2 regions of the Paeniglutamicibacter psychrophenolicus genome follow, and region 2 is predicted to be linked to the other one. Evidence: riboswitches for the same ligand, from Rfam matches in the RefSeq annotation. Region 2 holds a riboswitch; the other holds the start of a gene.
The links. Region 2 has a riboswitch for S-adenosylmethionine ahead of JOF46_RS21235 (hypothetical protein). Riboswitches for the same ligand answer to the same signal wherever they lie in the genome.
Positions count from the first base shown of each region.

Region 1: another riboswitch for S-adenosylmethionine. It lies ahead of JOF46_RS20005 (methylenetetrahydrofolate reductase); the one in region 2 lies ahead of JOF46_RS21235 (hypothetical protein).

Region 1 covers NZ_JAGIOE010000001.1:4,453,849-4,457,976, forward strand. The annotation lists gene metE (5-methyltetrahydropteroyltriglutamate--homocysteine S-methyltransferase) at 1-1,265, opposite strand, end outside; gene JOF46_RS20005 (methylenetetrahydrofolate reductase) at 1,321-2,247, opposite strand; SAM riboswitch class I at 2,354-2,476, opposite strand; gene JOF46_RS20010 (helix-turn-helix transcriptional regulator) at 2,900-3,736, opposite strand; gene ilvD (dihydroxy-acid dehydratase) at 3,814-4,128, shown strand, end outside.
Region 2 covers NZ_JAGIOE010000001.1:4,725,497-4,729,624, forward strand. The annotation lists gene JOF46_RS21220 (bifunctional polysaccharide deacetylase/glycosyltransferase family 2 protein) at 1-407, opposite strand, end outside; gene JOF46_RS21225 (hypothetical protein) at 404-1,006, opposite strand; gene JOF46_RS21230 (zinc-dependent alcohol dehydrogenase family protein) at 1,167-2,225, opposite strand; SAM riboswitch class IV at 2,380-2,509, shown strand; gene JOF46_RS21235 (hypothetical protein) at 2,530-2,814, shown strand; gene JOF46_RS21240 (PDR/VanB family oxidoreductase) at 2,865-3,866, opposite strand; gene JOF46_RS21245 (aminotransferase class I/II-fold pyridoxal phosphate-dependent enzyme) at 3,869-4,128, opposite strand, start outside.

The sequences.
Region 1 (4,128 bases), 270 kb from region 2:
TCGCGCACCGCGGCGACGGTGGTCCCGGCGAAGCCGGCTCGGTGGGCGATGGCCGATTCGGCGGCCGAGAGCTCGGCGGCGATCGCCGATTCACCCTCGGAAAGGCCCTTGGCCAGGGTGATGACCTCGGCGACCTTCTGGTTGGCGAAGGCGAGCCATTCGGGAAGGTGGGCCGGAAGGTTGGCTTCCAGGGCGACATCGTGCGGGACGTGCTGCAGCGAGGTGGCGGTGCCCACGGCCAGGGCGCCGTTGGCCTTTTCGACCTCGGTGCGCAGGGACTTGAGGATGTCCAGCGAGGCGGAGAGGTTGTTGCGCCAGATGTTGCGCGAGTCCACGATTCCGGCCACCAGGGTGGAGCCGGCCAGCTCGCCGAGGAATTCGGCGGTCGGGAGGGCACCGCGGACCAGGTCGGCGTGCACGGCCTCGACACCGGCGCGGGCCAGCAGGCCCTGGGTGGCACCCGGGCGGGTCGGTTCCCCGGCGGTGCCGTAGCCGAAGGTGACCAGCAGTGCCGGTCGTTCGGTGGCGGCTGCGAGCTTGGTGTAGACGGTCTCGGCGAGTGCGCCGGGAACTGCCAGCTCGGCGCCACGGTCGGTGACCAGGCCCGGCTCGTCCAGCTGCACCCACGGTGCTCCGGCGGCGGCGAGCTCGGCGAGGATCTGTGCGTAGGCTGCCACGACCTCATCGATGCGGGTCAGCGGGTCGAAGCCGGCGGCTGCGCCGTCCTCGGCCTTGGCCAGCAGCAGGTAGCTGATCGGGCCGACCAGGGTGGGGCGGATGGTGGTGCCGTTGGCGGCGTGCGCCTTGAAGTTTTCGACAAGCACCGTGGCGTTGGCCTTGATCGGGGTGGTTTCGCCGATTTCCGGGACCAGGTAGTGGTAGTTGGTGTCGAACCACTTGGTCATTTCCAGCGGGGCGCGGGATTCGTCGCCGCGGGCCAGGATGAAGGAGGCGGCGGTGTCGATGGCGCCGTTGGCATCGGCCAGGTCGGCAAAGCGGGTGGGCAGGGCCGAGAGCGCGAGCGTGGCGTCCAGGACCTGGTCGTAGTAGGCGAAGTCGCCGGGCAGCGAGGCGTCGTCGGGCTTCAGGCCCAGGGCGGCAAGCTTGGAAAGGTTGGCCTTCTGCAACTGCAGGGCAGCGGCGTGCAGCGTGGCCTCGTCGGTCTTCCGGGCCCAGTGGGCCTCAAGGGCCTTCTTCAGTTCGCGGTTCGGCCCGATGCGCGGGTAGCCGAGGACGGATGCGGCGGGGAAGGTTGGCTTCGACATGGTGGATCTCCTTGGTGTTGTTGACGTTTTTTGAAAGTTGGGAAGAAGGTGTGGGTCAGACCGCTGCGCGGGTGGCCCAGGAGTTGGTGAGGGTGGCGCGGGTCCGCGGCAGCTCGAGCTGCTCGATCACGTCGAGCGAGCCGCGGTGGTCGTTGAAGGTGTAGAGGTGCACGCCCGGCGCCCCGTCGTCGAAGGCCCGGCGGGCCAGGTTCACGGCTGCGTCCACGCCGATGCGGTGGCGTTCGCCCTCCGAGCTTGCGGTTTCCAGGGCGTGGGCCAGGATCGGGTCCGGTGCCACCCCGGTCATCTTGGCCAGGCGGTTCAAACGTGGCAGCGAGTTCAGCGGGATGACCCCGGGGATCACCGGGATGGTGACCCCGGCCCGGCGGGATGACTCCACGAGGTTGGTGTACTCCTCGGGCTGGAAGTACACCTGGGTGATGGCGTAGTTGGCCCCGGAACGTTCCTTGGCCAGCAGCACCTCCACGTCGTGCTCGAAGGACGGGGATTCGGGGTGCTGGATGGGGTAGGCGGCAACGCCCACGCCCAGCCGCCCGCCGGCCAGTGCTGCAGAGTGGTCGGCCTCCACCTCGCGGATCAGTTCGATCAGGTAGCGGGCGAAGGGGAATTCCCCGCGCCATTCCTGCGGGTCGGTGGGCAAATCCCCGCGTAGTGCCAGCACGCCGCGGACCCCGAGGGAGATGAAGTGGCGAATCAGGTTCTGCAGCGATTCGCGGCTCTCCCCCACGCAGGTCAGGTGGGCCAGCGGACGCAGCCGGGTGTTTTGGATGAGGTGCTCGATCAGTTCCAGGGACGCGTTGCGGCGGGCCGGGGACCCCGAGTAGGTCACCGACACGTAGTCGGGATCCGTGGTTTCCAGTGCGGCGATGGTGTTGAAAACACCCTCGGAGGCATCGCGGTTCACCGGCGGGTACAGCTCGTAGGACAGTGACGGCGGTGCTGTTGTCGGTGCAATGCTCATTGAAATTACTCCTCGTCGACACGAGGGAGGCATCAAGGTTCGCCACAAAAGCCCCAGGCACCCGTCAACGGGTTTCCTGCGGCGATGTGAGAGAACGCTGAAAGCGGCTCCATCGCTTCTGGCCTTAGCACCCTCGCCGACGGAAAGTCCCCGCAAAGGGGGAAAATCCATCGGATGATGGTTGCTGCGGCGTCAACGAGCCAGATCTCTCAGCCGCTCTTGATGGTTGATGTATCCATCTTGGGCCAGCCGAAACCACGGATGCAAGGGGTCTGCCGGCCAAGCTGTCACGAACGGTTAAAACACTTCACATGACCGAGCGGCGTCATTTTCGATCGCCACCCGGGGTCACATTGTTACGGGAGGCAATCGGACTGCTTCCCTTGGCCTGCAAGGATTCGGGACTCGGATGTGACGACCAGGAGTTTTCCATGAAGCTTCCGTGACGTCCCGCGGCGCTGCCTGCCGGAACGCTGCCGGGGCCCCGGGCGGCGGCACATGGCCGCGGGCATGCCGCAATTGGGTGCGCGCCAGCCGCCGGCTTCCTCCTGCCGGAGGCGACCGAACCATGGCCGGCGGCGGGAAGCTTGGGGCAATCCCCGACACGGGTGCCCGGCGATTGGGCTGGTGGTTCGGCTTGGCCCGGGCAGCGTCAGGCGGTTTCGTCCGCCAGGAGCTTGCGGATCCGCTCCGCGGTCGGGGTGCCGGGCACCGGCACGTACATCACCAGGTGCAGTTCCGGGGCGTCCGAGGGCACCAGCCGGTGCTGCTCGAAGACCAGCTCACCGGCAACCGGATGCATGAACACGCGCTGCCGGGAGGCAAAGCGCTCCACGCCGCGGTCGGCCCAGAGCTTGGCGAATTGCCCGCTGGCTTCGCCCAGGCGCTTCAGCAGTGTCGTGTGGGCGGCCGATCCGAGGCGGGCGCCGGCCTCGGCACGGAACTCGGCGACAAAGTGCCGCGAGGTTTCTTCCCAGTCGGGCAGCATCTGGCGCAGGTGCGGGTCGGTGAAAATCAGCCAGAGCAGGTTCCGGTCCTCCGGGTCCACCGCGGCTATGCGCGTGTAGAGGCCCGCGTAGGCCCGGTTCCAGCCGGCGATGCCCCAATCGGGGGCGACGGCGAACGCCGGGAAGTCAAAGGCGTCGAGCAGCCGCTGCAGGTGGTCCGGGGCCTGCTCGATGGCCATGACCTCGGCGGAGGGGACGGGCGTGTATCCGCCCATGGCCAGCAGGTACGCCGTTTCGGCCGCGGTCAGGGTGAGCACGCGGGCGATGGATTCGAGCACCTGGCGGGAGGCGTTGATGTCCCGCCCCTGTTCAAGCCAGGTGTACCAGGTGACGCTGACTGCGGCGAAGGCCGCGATCTCCTCCCGGCGCAGTCCCAGCGTGCGGTTGCGCCCGATCGGCGGCAGCCCCAGTTCCGCACGGACGAGGTTGCCGCGCCTGTCCCGCAGGAACTGCCCCAGCTCCCGCCTGCGTTCAACACTCATGACCATAAATCTATCACTGCCACTACTAGTATTAGGAGCGTCTTCCGCCGCGTGGACGGTGCTGGTTGACTTGGATCATGCCTGAATTACGTTCACGAACAGTCACCCACGGCCGCAACATGGTCGGAGCACGCGCGCTGCTCCGAGCCGCCGGCGTCAAGGGCTCCGACTTCGGAAAGCCGATCATCGCCGTTGCGAACAGCTTCACCGAATTCGTCCCCGGACACACCCACCTCCAGCCGGTGGGCCGCATCGTCTCGGACGCCATCATCGAGGCCGGGGGAATCCCGCGCGAGTTCAACACCATCGCCGTGGACGACGGGATCGCCATGGGCCACAGCGGCATGCTCTACTCGCTGCCCTCGCGCGATCTGATCGCCGACTCGGTCGAG
Region 2 (4,128 bases):
TGGCCCTCGGCGGCCATGCGCCGCAGCAGCCCGGGCTGCCGGATCGCCGAGGTGCCGGTGACGAAGAAGGTGGCATGGACCCCGTGCTCCCGCAGGACATCGAGGATCTTCGGCGTCCAGACCGGGTCGGGCCCGTCGTCGAAGGTCAGGGCCACGGTGCGGTCGGAGGGGCCGGCCGTGCGGACATCCTGCCCGCGGGCATCAATGATCGGGCCACCGTCCAGGACTGCCTCCGGGACATTCCCGGCGGCGCGGCTCACGGGCGCGGGGCGATCGCCGATGCCTGCCAGGTGGTTCATGTATCCCTGGATGGCCAGCGACAACCCCAGTGTCAGGACGACGACAACCATGAGGAACCAGTGCGCCGCGATGCCGCCGGTGCGGGCCACCCGGCGTCCGCGGCTCACGGAAGGGGCTCCCGGGTGGGCTTGGCCGGGCCGGTGCCGCCGTGTCCGGGGGCGGTTGCATTGCGGCCCGGTGCGTCCTGGCTCCTTCCCGGGGTGGTCGGCTCGCTGCCGGGGCTCGGCGCGGCACTCGCGGGAGCAGTGCTCGGTGCTGCTTGCGGGGCCGTGGTTTCACGGGGAACGGCCGAGCTGGAAGGGGCAGCGGATTCGGTTGCGGAAGAAGGCGCGGCGGTGGGCGCGGTTTCTTCAGGGGCGCTTGTGGCCGCCTCGGTGCCGGCGGTCGCATCGGGTGCCGCCACGGGTGGTTCCTCGGCGCGTTCGGATGCCGGGGTCGGGGTTGGTGTTGGCCGCGGTTTCGTCGAGGCTTCGGGCCCGGCCGCGACCGCTGGCTGTCCCCCTGAAACGGGCAGCCTCGGTGCCGCGGTCGTGGAGCCGCCCAGGAAGGCGACCAGGAGCAGTGCCACGTACAGCGCCATCAGGCCCACGACCACCATGCCGGCCTTCTTGAGTCGCTGCAGGCGCCTGCCGGAGGGGTCGACGAAGACGGGGTCGCTTGCGGCGGTGGACGATCCTCGGACGGGGGCTTGGGTAAAAACAGGCATTGTTGACCAACGATAACGCACGCCCGCAAAGGTCACAAAATGGTCACGATGACAAGTCCCGAGGCTCGTCGCCCTTGAATTGCGCGGCGCACGGGACTAGGGAAAAAACCTTCCACAGTGTGGTCCGACGGGTTTCCGGGCCGCACGGCGGAAGGGGGCGTCAACCCAGCTTGAGCATGACCTTGATGGAGTTTCGCTCGTCCATGGCCCGGTAGGCCTCGGGCGCCTGCTCCAGGCCCATGACGGTGTCGAAGACCAGGCCGGGGTTGATGAGGCCGGCCAGCACATCCTCGAGCAGCTCGGGCAGGTACGCCCGGGTGCTGGCGGCACCGCCGGCGACCGAGATGTTCTTGGAGAAGAGCACCGAGATCGGCAGCCCGTCCTGGCCGTGCGGAACGCCCACGAAGCCCAGCGAGCCGCCGGGCCTGGTGCAGCGCAGTGCCTGGTCCATGGCCTCGGCGGTGCCCACGCATTCGAGCACCGAATCCGCCAGCACTCCCCCGAGCAGTTCGCGCACCTTCACGGCGGCCTCGGCCCCGCGCTCGGACACCACATCGGTGGCCCCGAATTCGCGGGCCAGCGCCGCGCGGTCGGCGTGCCGGGACATCGCGATGATGCGCGTCGCCCCCAGGCGCTTGGCGGCAAGGACCCCGCACAGGCCCACGGCGCCGTCGCCGACGACCACGACGCTGCGCCCGGGCGCCACCCTGGCCCCGAGCGCGGCGTGGTGCCCGGTGCCCATCACATCCGAGAGCGCCAGCAGCGACTTGGACAGCGACTCGTCCGGTTCGCTGACGCCCGGGACCGGAACCAGGGTGCCGTCGGCGTTGGGGACCCGCACCGCCTCGCCCTGTCCGCCGTCCACCGGCAATCCGTTCTCGTCGTTCCCGCCCCAGGCAGCCCGGTGTTCGCAGGCGACCTGGACGCCGTTGCGGCACGGCGGGCAGGTACCGCAGCTATTGGCCCAGGGTGCCACCACGAAGTCGCCGACCTTCAAGGTGGCGACCTTGCTCCCGAGCGCCGTCACGGTCCCGATGAACTCGTGGCCGATGCGCCGGGGCTCCGGTGTCGGGTTGATCCCGCGGTAGGGCCACAGGTCCGAGCCGCATACGCAGGCGGCGGCGACCTTCACGATCGCGTCGGTGTCGGTGAGCAGGACGGGATCGGGGCAGTCCTCGACGCGGATGTCCCGCGGTCCGTGGATCAGGGTGGCGCGCATTTTTTCCTCCGCAAACTTGGTCTGGTGCTGTCTTTTCCCAGCCTATGCTTCCCGGCCGGGCATGGCCCCTTCTGCGATGCCGTGACGGTTTGTTGCGCCAGCCCCAGCCCCGGTGGTGGCAATGTGTCCCCGATTCAACGTAGGGTTGAAACAGCTTCACGAGTTCTGGTCGCTTCTAGCAAAGCTCCGACTGACCAGGCACCAACCCCATAGTTGCACGGTGGGTGGTTCGGATGACGAAGTGGCCCCTTCACGCATCCCGCGCCCAGGGGCAAGGACAACGAATATCAAGGACGTGTGCATCATGTACAGCCCCACCCTGGCCACCGCTTCTCCCGCCAATCCGCTGCCGCGCTTTTCCGGCGACTGGATCACCGCATGGCTCGATATCGACAACGACACCAGCCTGCTGCACGTGGGCGCCGGACCCGAGGAGTGGGTCCTCGAGGCACTCGCCCCGCACAAGCTCTCGGCCGTCCTGGAAGGCCGCGGACCCGTCGAGGTCCAATTCAACCCCGAGCTCCTGGTGGTGCTGCTGCCCGGGGCCCACGAGCTGGTCGGGGACTCGTTCTTCCGCCTGCGCGCCTGAAGTTCCAGGACCCCCCGGCCGTTCTGGAACCCCAGCCGCGCGACGCCTCGCTAGATGTCCAGGATCATGCGCAACCCCTTGCACCGAGACACGCAGATCATCATGGTGTCCCCCGCCTGGCGTTCCTCCTCGGACAGCAGCGAGTCCCGGTGATCGATATCGCCCGAGACCACCGGGGTCTCGCAGGTCCCGCAGATGCCCTCCCGGCAGGAGTTCAGCACCGGCACCCCGGCCTCCGCGAGCGCATCCAGGATGCTGGTGCCCACCGGCACCTGCACCGTCACGCCGTCGGTGGTTTCCACGGTGAACTCGTGGTCCCCGTCCGCCGGGGCGGTGGCGGCCGGGTCGGCCACGAACCGCTCGGAGTGGAACCGGGTCTTGTCCTCCCAACCGGCGGCCAGCGACGCAATGAAGTCCAGCAGCGGGCCCGGGCCACAGGCATAGGTGTGGAACGCTGCCTCCGCGTCCCCCAGCAGCTCCTTCAGCGGGTAGAGACCGGCGGTGTCGTCGGCATGCACATGCACCTTGTCCCCGTAGCGGGCCAGCTCGGCGGTGAACGCCATCGATTCCAGGCTCCGGCCCAGGTAGACCATTCGCCACGGGATCCCGGATTCCTCGGCCGCGGCGAGCATTGGCAGGATCGGGGTGATCCCGATGCCCCCGGCAATGAACAGGTATTCCGGGGCCGGCTGCAGCCCGAAGTTGTTGCGCGGTTCCCGGACCTTGACCCGGGCACCGGGCCGCAGGTCGTCGTGCACGTAGGCGGAGCCGCCGCGGCCCGCCGGCTCGCGCAGCACCCCCAGCCGCCAGCGCCGGGCCCCGGCCTCGGAACACAGCGAGTACTGGCGCAGCAACCCGTTGGGCAGCAGCACGTCGATGTGCGATCCCGGGGTCCAGCCCGGCAGCGGCAGGGCCGCCGGGTGCGCCAGGTGCAGGGAAAGCACGCCAGAGGATTCGGTGCGGATCTCGGCGACCTCCACCTCGAAGAAGCCGTCCGTCCCGATGCCCAGAAGGGCCCTGGAATCAGGATCCAGTCCGGTGTCGATGGTCATGGTCACGATGCACCTCCAGTGCTGTGATGTGTTTCCGCGGACGATGCCGCGCTATGCAAAACCGGGATGCCCGGCAGGGATGGATCCAGCGAGTCGACGGCGTCCAGCACCGCGTCGGAGGCCTCGCGCACGGAGATGGTCACCCGCACCCCCGAGCCGGGGAAGGCACGCACCGAGACGCCGCGGGCCACGCAGGCGGCCTCCAGCTCCAGCGAGCGCGGTCCGGCGGGGATCCACAAGAAGTTCCCGCCGCTGGGCGGGA